3 regions of the Pseudoalteromonas obscura genome follow, and region 2 is predicted to be linked to each of the others. Evidence: predicted binding sites of a transcription regulator. Region 2 holds the regulator's gene; each other region holds the start of a gene.
What was found. The regulator sigma-54, encoded in region 2, starts transcription at its own class of promoters, with help from an activator protein. The targets are predictions, from matches to a motif close to GTTGGCACGNNNNTNGNNT.
Positions count from the first base shown of each region.

Region 1: QNM18_RS25530 (flagellar basal body rod protein FlgF) is a predicted target of sigma-54. The motif match lies at 1,504-1,522, and genes of this name have one in related genera.
Region 3: flgJ (flagellar assembly peptidoglycan hydrolase FlgJ) is a predicted target of sigma-54. The motif match lies at 1,888-1,906, and genes of this name have one in related genera.

Region 1 is NZ_JASJUT010000018.1:2,893-6,365, reverse strand. It holds gene flgG (flagellar basal-body rod protein FlgG) at 1-684, opposite strand, end outside; gene QNM18_RS25530 (flagellar basal body rod protein FlgF) at 703-1,467, opposite strand; gene flgE (flagellar hook protein FlgE) at 1,578-2,927, opposite strand; gene QNM18_RS25520 (flagellar hook assembly protein FlgD) at 2,966-3,473, opposite strand, start outside.
Region 2 is NZ_JASJUT010000011.1:94,808-98,280, reverse strand. It holds gene lptA (lipopolysaccharide transport periplasmic protein LptA) at 1-121, shown strand, start outside; gene lptB (LPS export ABC transporter ATP-binding protein) at 118-843, shown strand; gene QNM18_RS20950 (RNA polymerase factor sigma-54) at 885-2,396, shown strand; gene hpf (ribosome hibernation promoting factor) at 2,423-2,710, shown strand; gene ptsN (PTS IIA-like nitrogen regulatory protein PtsN) at 2,714-3,169, shown strand; gene rapZ (RNase adapter RapZ) at 3,182-3,473, shown strand, end outside.
Region 3 is NZ_JASJUT010000018.1:6,435-9,907, forward strand. It holds gene flgG (flagellar basal-body rod protein FlgG) at 1-36, shown strand, start outside; gene flgH (flagellar basal body L-ring protein FlgH) at 53-733, shown strand; gene QNM18_RS25545 (flagellar basal body P-ring protein FlgI) at 745-1,839, shown strand; gene flgJ (flagellar assembly peptidoglycan hydrolase FlgJ) at 1,946-2,935, shown strand; gene flgK (flagellar hook-associated protein FlgK) at 2,937-3,473, shown strand, end outside.

The DNA.
Region 1 (3,473 bases), on a different contig from region 2:
GGTGACGTTTACATTAGAAGTTTCAAGTGCCCCTTGCACCATTGTGCCAAGACCTTCAACTCCCGGGTTACCTTGAACAGGTGCACCACTTACCGCAGTTTCGGTATATAAGTTTTGACCTATTGGTTCCAAACCTGATGGGTTAATGAAGTCACTGATCACAAGCTGACCGATAACTGTATTTTCTGCTTGTCCATTAATACTGACAGAAACTTCACCATCTTGAGAAATCGTTATCGAATTTGCGTTATCTGGTACCGTCATTTCTGGTTGCACAGGGAAACCAGCACCGGAAGTTACAACACGACCTGTTTCGTCTGTTGTAAACTGACCATTGCGCGAATAAGCAATTGTGCCGTCAGGCATTTGAATTTCAAAAAAGCCAGGGCCTTGTATCATCCAATCAAGAGAGTTTTCGGTACTTATCATATTACCTTGAGAAAAATTCTTTTGGTTGGCAACTACCTTTGAGCCAGCACCGAGCATTAAACCCGAAGGGAGTTCGGTATCTTGCGATGAACGTCCACCCGGCTGGTTAATATTTTGATAGAGTAAATCTTCAAATATTGCTCGGCTCTTTTTATAACCAACGGTACTGGCGTTGGCTAAGTTATTCGAAATAACTGAAATGTCAGTTTGCTGGGCGTCGAGCCCTGTTTTACTTATCCACAATGCAGGATTCATAATCTATACCTCACTCTCTTATACTATGCGCAGGAGCGAAGTGTGTCGCTCGTCGATTTCTTCTGCTGACTTCATTAATTTCATTTGCATTTCAAACTGCCTCTGGTGGTTAATCAAATCCACCATCTCATGAACTGGGTTGACGTTGGACATTTCTAAATAGCCGCTCATTACTTTTGCTGTGGGTGATATTTCACAAAAACCACAATGGCCATCTTCAAGCTGGTCTTCTTTTGGTCTAAATAGACCATCATTACCTTTCTCCAGCTTTGTGTTGTCTGCGGTAATAATTTTGAGTCTATCCACGGTTTCCAAAAAATTGGCAGGCGCCCCCTGAGGGCGCACCTGAATTGAGCCATCATCACTAAATACCACTTTATCTATTGGAAGGGGTAAGATGATTGGTCCGCCTTCGCCAATTAATTGACGACCATGACTAGTAACCAAAGAACCATCACTTGTAATGTTTAACGTGCCCACTTTTGTATAGGCTTCTTCACCACTCGCATCCATAACACTTATCCAAGATTTGTCATCAACCGCAATATCCAAATCTCGCCCAGTTTCTGCGACAGCACCACTTAGCATGTTTGTTCCTGGACGCTCTTGCATGGCGAATACACGTGTCGGCAAGCCTTCACCAAACGCTTGCATAGAGCGAGCTTGAGCAAAGTCTGCTTTAAAACCCGTGGTATTAGCATTTGCTAAGTTGTTCGCTTTTAGCGCTACACCGCGTAAGCTTTGTTTAGCTCCAGACATGGCGACATATAGCATTTTATCCATGAGAACGACCTAAAACTGTTCAATATATAGTGATAAAAGCAATATTAGTGCCAAGGTGAGTGTCAAAAAATAAAAAAGCCGCGAATGCGGCTTTTGAAGTGTGGTTGATGTTATCGGATTTGCAATATATTTTGTTGTAGTGTCGAGTTTACTTCCAGTGCCCTTGAGTTTGCTTGGAAGTTCCGCTGCGCACTTATCAAATCAACCAGCTCGTTGGTCAAGTTTACATTCGACTGTTCTAAGGCTGAAGAGTTGATGGACCCTAACGTACCTGAACCCGGTTCACCTGCGATGGGCTCACCTGATGTCAAACTTTTCTTCCACCCTGTATTACCAGCTTCAGTTAGACCTTGCGAGTTAGAAAAACGTACCATTGCTACTTGGCCTAGGAAGGTAGAGTCACCATTACTGTATGAAGCAACGATCTTACCATCCGCGCCGATATCAATACCCGCTAATCGACCAGTCGTCGCACCATCTTGATCAAGCGCCTTAACTTCGAATCGGCTCGCAAACTGAGTTGGGAGTTTTGAGCTGGTATTGGTTTCATCACGCCAGTTCATCTGAATATCTGACGGGAATGTCGCGCCATTAGTCAACAAGCCAGATAAGTTCGTACCGGTAAGTGTTAATGGGTTGAACGTAGTACCCGTATTTGGCACTGCTGGGTTACCTGTATCTTCTGGAAAACCTTGTGCGTTAAAACCAAATTCAGTGATAGGGGTACCAGGAGGCGTTGCGATAAGTGTACCAGTGGCATCAAACTGTTGTCCTCCAAGCGTTGCATATACTTGCCACTCATTTGCATTGGTTGTCGGGTCTTCCTTACGGAAAAAGAATTGCAATGTATGAGGTTCACCCAATGAGTCGTAAATAGTCGTCGACGTCGAGCTGTTATATGACGCGCTCACTGTAGGATCAAACGGTACAGACGGTGCCGTTGCACGTGAATCTAGGTTAAACGAAGAATAAACATTTGTGGTAGCACGAGGTGAACCTGATGCATCCGGAATTTGCAACGCAGAAGAGGTACTCAAACTCACCGAAGTCGTATCACCAGTACTTGGGTCTACAGGGAAGCCTTGTAAGAAGTTACCATTGGCATCAACAATAAAGTTATCTTTATTGAGCTTAAATGCACCGGCTCGTGTAAACGTATAGTCTTGGCCGCCTAATTCCTCACTTGTCGCAAAATAACCTTCACCTGTAATTGCGAGGTCAAGTGAGTTTTGGGTAAAGTTTAAAGAACCTTGGTGAAACTGTTGGGCAACCATTGTCGTTGAAACACCATCACCATTTTTAGTTTTACCTGCACTAAATACTGACGATGCGTAAACTGAAGCGAACTCTGCACGCGACTCTTTAAAGCCTGTCGTATTTACGTTTGCAATGTTGTTAGCTGTGGTATCCAAGTCTTTTTGGGCAGCAGCTAGTCCTGTTAAAGCAATATTAAAACTCATACTCTAATACCTCTACAATTAAGGTTAAAATCTTTTGATTACGCTATTTCTGCAACGTCAGTTAATCTAACTGCACCAGCTTTGGTGTTAATTACAATGCCCTGAGAGCCATTGACGTTAACACTATCAATATTTCTAAAAGTCGCTGTAGGCAAAGATTCAAACTTACCGTTTGTTTGCCCTTCAGCTTTAATCGTATATTCACCAGGAGGAACTGGATCGCCGCTTTGATTTAAACCATCCCACTCAAAACGTGTGGCGCCAACACTCTGTTCCCCTAGCTCTATTTTCCTAACGAGCTCATTTTTGTCGTTAACAATACTCAAAGTGAGCTTTTCAACGGGCTCTGCAACAATGATGGATCCCCGTGACTGCATGCCAGGGCCATGCTCAACAGTGTCAGACTCAAGCAGTGCCTTTTTACCAATTAACGCCGAAGCTTGAAGCGCTGAGTTTGACGTCATCGATGCGGCTAGTGATTCAAACTTGGTATTCAAGTTTGATATTCCCTCAGCCATGGTAAAGTTTGTCATCTGAGAAATCATT
Region 2 (3,473 bases):
ACTCTATGATATGGAAAAACAGCTGATCAGCGCACAAAAAGCCAATGACGAAGGTAAGCGCGTAAGAACAGTCTTACTCCCTGTTGACAAAAAACAAGATGGTAACAAGGAGCAACAGTGAGCACACTAAAAGCCACAGCACTCGCCAAAAGCTACAAAGGCAGACAAGTTGTTAAAAATGTCGAACTAAGTGTTGAAGCTGGGAGCATTGTGGGTTTGCTAGGGCCTAATGGCGCAGGTAAAACCACCACTTTTTATATGATTGTCGGTTTAGTGCCAAGTGACAAAGGCAGCATTCACATTGATCAGCAAGACATCACCCTACTGCCAATGCACAGCCGTGCACGTATGGGGATAGGCTATTTACCACAAGAGTCATCGATATTCAGAAAGTTGACGGTTTATCAAAATTTAATGGCTATTTTGGAAACTCGTAAAGACCTAAATAAAGCTCAGCGTGAAACGATATTAAACGAATTATTGGACGAATTTAATATTCAACATATTCGCTCTAGTTTAGGAATGGCGCTTTCCGGTGGAGAGCGTCGTCGAGTCGAAATTGCTCGCGCTTTAGCCGCAGATCCAAAATTTATTCTATTAGATGAGCCTTTTGCTGGCGTTGATCCCATTTCAGTGTTAGATATAAAGAAAATTATTGAGCATTTAAAAAACCGTGGAATCGGTGTGTTGATCACAGATCACAATGTGCGTGAAACATTGGATGTATGTGAAAAAGCCTATATTGTTTCCCATGGTGAATTAATTGCTTCAGGTAGTCCTGAACATGTTTTAGCGGATCAAACAGTCCGAGATGTCTACTTAGGCGAACAATTCAGGCTATAGTTAAGAATAAGCGTAACAACAGAAAGGATTGTTAGAGATACATGAGGCAATCGCTACAGCTGCGCATGGGGCAGCAATTAACAATGACACCACAACTGCAGCAGGCGATTCGCCTGCTGCAGTTGAGCACATTAGACCTCCAGCAAGAAATTCAAGAAGCGCTGGACAGCAATCCTTTATTGGAAGTAGAAGAAAACGAACAAGAGTCTTTTGACAACGGTCTAGATAAAACGCAAGAGCAATCACAGACAAGCGAAAAAGCGGAGTCCAGTTCTGAGGAGATCCCTGAGCCGCAGCTCAGTGATTATGAGCAAGACACTGACACAGCTCTAAATAAAGAGACACTCAGCGATGAGATGGCGATGGATGTTACTTGGGATGAATACATCAGTGCGGCACCGGTTAGTTCATCAGGACCTATGCCTGAGGATGAAAGTGTTTACCAAGGGCAAACAACAGAAAGCTTGCAAGAATATTTGATGTGGCAGCTTGAGCTCACGCCATTTAGCGCGACGGATAGACTGATCGCACTGTCAATTGTAGAGGGGGTCGATGATTCTGGCATTTTAACCGTATCGTGTGAAGACATTTTAGAAAGCTTGAATCTAGACAATGATCAAGATCCCGTCGAACTCGATGAAGTTGAAGCTGTATTAAAACGCATCCAACTCTTTGATCCAGTAGGCATCGCCGCTCGAAGCCTTCAGGAATGCTTAATCGTACAACTCAATCAATTTGCAGCAGACACCCCTTGGCTTGAACAAACCAAGTTAGTTATCGATGAACATATCGATCTATTAGCGAATCGTGATTATCGTACTATCATGAAGAAAACAAAGCTCAAAGAAGGTGAGCTAAAAGAAGTGATGACGTTGATCCACAGCTTAAACCCTAAGCCCGCGGCAAGTATAGTGCAAGAAGAAGCCGATTACGTGATCCCTGATGTCTCAGTGAAAAAGGTCAAGGGGCGTTGGGTTGTAGAGCTAAACCCTGACTCTATGCCTAAAATAAGAGTTAACGATCATTACGCTGCAATGTCTCGCTCTGTAAAATCAAGCAGTGACAGTCAATTTATTCGCTCTCATTTACAAGAAGCAAAGTGGTTTATTAAAAGCCTTGAAAGCAGAAATGAAACTTTATTGAAAGTTACTAATTGCATTGTGCAGCAACAACAGGCATTCTTTGAACATGGCCCTGAGGCAATGAGACCTATGGTACTCAATGATGTTGCTGAAATGGTTGACATGCACGAGTCGACAATATCTCGAGTAACAACGCAAAAATACATGCACACGCCTCGTGGCATTTACGAATTGAAATACTTCTTCTCGAGCCACGTTAGTACCGAGAATGGTGGTGAATGCTCTTCCACAGCAATCCGAGCACTCATCAAAAAGCTAATTGCAGCTGAAAACTCAGCTAAACCTTTGAGTGATAGCAAAATTGCAGATGTATTAGCTGATCAAGGTATTAAGGTGGCAAGACGTACTATTGCCAAATACCGAGAGTCTTTGGCTATTCCACCGTCTAATCAACGTAAGAGCTTGATTTAGGCGTAACAAAAGAAGGAAAAATGCTTATGCAACTAAATTTAACTGGTCGCCATGTAGAAATTACCGATTCATTAAGAGACTACGTAACGAGTAAGTTTGCGAAGCTAGAAAGGCATTTTGATCACATCAACAACGTACATGTAATCTTAGATGTCGAAAAACTCATACAAAAAGCAGAAGCCACATTGCATGTCAACGGAGGTGAATTGTTCGCTTCTACAGAACATAAAGATATGTATGCAGCAATTGATGGTTTGATTGATAAGCTAGACCGACAAGTGATTAAACATAAAGAGAAGCTAACTCGACACTAAATCATGAAACTTAGCACACTCATTTCCGAGGACTGTAGCAAAGCTGCGGTCCTTTTTAATAGTAAGAAAAGAATACTTCAATATATTAGTGAGTTGGCGCAGCAAAAAATTCCAAGTGCCAATCAACATGAGATTCTTGAGGCACTTTTATGCCGCGAAAAGCTTGGCAGTACAGGGATAGGTAAAGGGATAGCGATCCCACATGGTAGATTGCCAGGTTTAAATAATATTGTTGCCATCATACTTGTAAATCAACAAGCCATTCCTTTTGATGCCTATGACGATCGCAATGTAGACATTTTTGTTGCACTCATCGTACCAGATGGTGAAAATAAACAACATTTAGAGACCTTAGCTAGTATCGCTGGTAAACTAAATAACAAAGCTTTTTGTAAACGACTTAGGCAAGCAAGTAATGATAGCGAGCTTCATCAAGTCCTTGTTGAGTTTGATAAATAATAGGAATTAAACGTGGAACTCATAATTATCAGTGGCCGCTCTGGTTCAGGTAAATCTGTTGCGTTAAGAGTTTTAGAAGACTTAGGTTATTACTGCGCTGATAATATTCCAGTTAACCTGCTGCCAGCTCTAGTTCGCAGTGTCTCAGACAGCTACAACAAAATTGCGGTAAGCATTGATGTAAGAAACTTACCTAAAGAGCAGCAAGAATTTCATGATATCTTAGAGTATTTACCTGGGTTTGCGAATCCACGTGTTTTTTATTTAGATTGTGATGATCAAACTCTGGTAAAGCGCTTTTCAG
Region 3 (3,473 bases), on a different contig from region 2:
GACGAAATGCTGAGTTACATCAATCAACAACTTTAATAAGGTAGGGCAGATCATGCGTAAATGTATATTGGTAGTTGCGCTAGGCTTAGGCCTAAGTGGTTGCATGTCAACAGAAAATAGTGATGTAGTAAGAGATGATCCTTACTACGCGCCTATGTATCCTGACATGGAGGCCGAGCCTGTAGTTTCAACAGGATCGCTGTTCAATTCATATTCGAATGATCTGTACTCGGATAAAAAAGCGGTGAGAGTGGGCGACATCATTACAGTGGTGCTCAGGGAGTCGACACAAGCTTCAAAAGCAGCAAACTCAAAGTTAGACAAAGATAGTGAGGTCAATGTCGATCCATTTCTTGGTCTTGGCAATCTTCCAGTTAATATTGGTGGTGACGCTATTCAACTAGATATGGGGGCTAACTCTTCCTATCAGGGCGATGCTCAAGCAAATCAATCAAACAGCTTATTTGGCAATATCTCAGTGAATGTAATGAGAGTCTTACCGAATGGTAATTTGGTGATCCGAGGTGAAAAATGGTTAACACTCAATACTGGAGAGGAGTTTATTCGCCTTGAAGGTTTAGTCAGACCGCAGGATGTTTCTGCTGAAAATGAAGTGGAATCCAACCGCATTGCAAATGCACGGATCCAATATTCGGGTAAAGGGCAAACACAAGAAGTTCAAAGTGCTGGTTGGTTGACCAAGTTCTTCATGAGCACCTTGATGCCATTTTAAGGAAGTCAATTATGCGTAATCTGCAAACTCTAGTAATACTCTTCACACTCTTCTTATCGGTTGAGGTAGCTGCTGAACGCATTAAAGATGTTAGTGTGGTCGAAGGGGTAAGAAGCAACCAGCTTATTGGCTACGGGTTAGTTGTGGGCCTGCCAGGAACAGGGGAGCAAAGCCGCTTTACCGAACAAAGCTTTAAAGCAATGTTGAATAGCTTTGGTATTACCTTACCTGGAAACTTAAAACCAAAGATCAAAAATGTAGCAGCGGTAGCGGTTCACGCAGACTTACCACCTTTTGTAAAGCCAGGTCAGAGCATTGACGTAACAGTATCTTCAATTGGCAGTGCAGGTAGTCTAAGAGGTGGTACGTTATTACAGACCTTCTTAAAAGGTGTTGATGGCAATGTATATGCGATTGCGCAGGGTAGCATGATTGTTGGTGGGTTAGGCGCTGAGGGGCTGGATGGGAGCCGAGTGGTGATCAATACACCCACAGTTGGTCGAATTCCAAATGGTGGTATGGTAGAACGTGCCGTCAAAAGCCCGTTCACTCAAGGGGACCACATCACATTCAATTTGAATCGTCCTGACTTTACAACGGCTAAGCGTTTAGCTGATACGATAAATGAACTAGTTGGACCAAACAGCGCCAGTGCGTTAGATGCAGCTTCAGTCAGAGTGATTGCGCCTCGAGATCCATCGCAACGTGTGGCTTACCTTTCTACTCTTGAAAACTTGGAATTTAAACCAGCAGATACATCAGCAAAAATCATTGTTAACTCAAGAACTGGCACAATTGTAATTGGTAAAGATGTGAAGTTACAGCCCGCTGCAATTACTCATGGTGGTTTAACGGTAACAATTGCAGAGCAGACCAATGTTTCGCAACCACAGCCTCTCACTGATGCAGATGCTGTTGTCACGCGTCAAAGCATTGTTGACGTAGACCAAGATGATTCAAGAGCATTTGTTTTTGACCCCGGCAGCAGCTTGGATGACTTAGTTCGTGCGATTAACGCTGTAGGTGCAGCTCCAGGTGATTTAATGGCGATACTTGAAGCGCTAAAAGAAGCTGGTGCAATACATGGTCAACTTGTTGTCATATGATGATTAATTAACAATCAATAAGTTAGCCTCATTTTAATGAGGCTTTTTTTTGGCTCAAAATTTGCATTGTTAGTAATATTCTTTTTTAGCGACGTGTTTTTGAACTATGAATACTGATCCAACACATAATCAAAGCTTTTTTGATTTAAACAACCTGAACTCATTGAGACAGGATGCGTTAAAAAGCGCGGGTGATGGTGATGCATCAAAACAAGCGCTAAAAAAAGCTGCACAGCAGTTTGAATCAATTTTTACTCAAATGCTGTTAACCAGTATGCGTAAAGCCAATGAGGCTTTCGAAGACAAAGATAGCCCTTTCAACTCTAGCAGTGTCAAATTCTATCGTGATATGCACGACCAACAAATGGCATTGGAATTATCGAATAAAGGTAGTTTAGGTCTCGCTGACTTGATTGTGCAGCAGCTGTCACCAGAAAAAAATGGCTATATGCCTTCATCGGTTGTGCGCACTGGCGCCGAGCTACAAAGTGATCGCATTGCTAACGGTCAGGCTCCGGTTAATCAGCCCGATAAAGATGTGGCAGAAGAAAAAAGCACAGTTAAAGGTGTGGCAGACACCCCAGCTGATCCTCAGGCTTTTGAAAGCCCAGAAGAGTTTGTCAAAACTCTATGGGGTTATGCTAAGTCTGCAGCAGAAAAAATAGGCTTAAACCCTGCTGTGATGGTGGCACAAGCGGCGCTGGAAACTGGTTGGGGGAAACATGTTATCTCCAAACAAGATGGAAATAGTAGTTTTAACTTATTCAATATTAAGGCGGATAGCCGCTGGACAGGAGACAGTGCCAGTAAAATGACACTCGAATTTGAACAGGGCTTACCTGTTAAAAAACAAGCAAACTTTCGCGCTTATGATTCGTTAAAAGAGAGTTTTAGCGACTACGTTGACTTTCTACAATCCAATCCTCGCTATGAAGAGGCGCTACAAAAAGCATCTAAACCCGGCGAGTACCTAGATGCACTGCAACAGGCTGGGTATGCGACTGATCCTAATTATGCGAATAAAATAAAAAATGTATTGGGTGGGTCACATTTTCAATCAGTAGTGTCCTCATTTGCACGTCAGGGAGTAAACTAAGATGTCTTTTAACTTAATGAATATTGGCACATCTGGCGTAAGAGCAAGTAGTGAACTACTGCAAACGACCAGTAAAAACATCGCCAATTTAAACACAGTTGGGTACATTCGAGAGCGTACTGAACATGCTACGTTAATTGGTAATCAAGTGGGTCGTGGTGAAACCGTCCGCTTACTAAATGAATTTGCGCAAAAGCAGTTGTACCGAGATGTATCTAGTCAGTCCTATTATGATCAGTTTGTGACTGAGTCTACGCGTGTTGATACACTATTTGGCGAAGACTCAAATAATTTAAACAGCAGCATTAACTCTCTGTTTAATAATTTACAAGAAGCGATGAACCTGCCGTCGTCTACGGTGACGCGTTCATTGTTTCTCACCGATGCACAAAATCTCATTGATCAAATGGACCGACTGTCTGGTATTGTTTTCGACCAAAATAATATCGTAAATGAGCAGCTGTCAATTTACTCACAAGAGGCCAATAACTTAATTCAAAAAATAAGTGATTTGAATGGTCAGGTAGGTGCGCTTAAT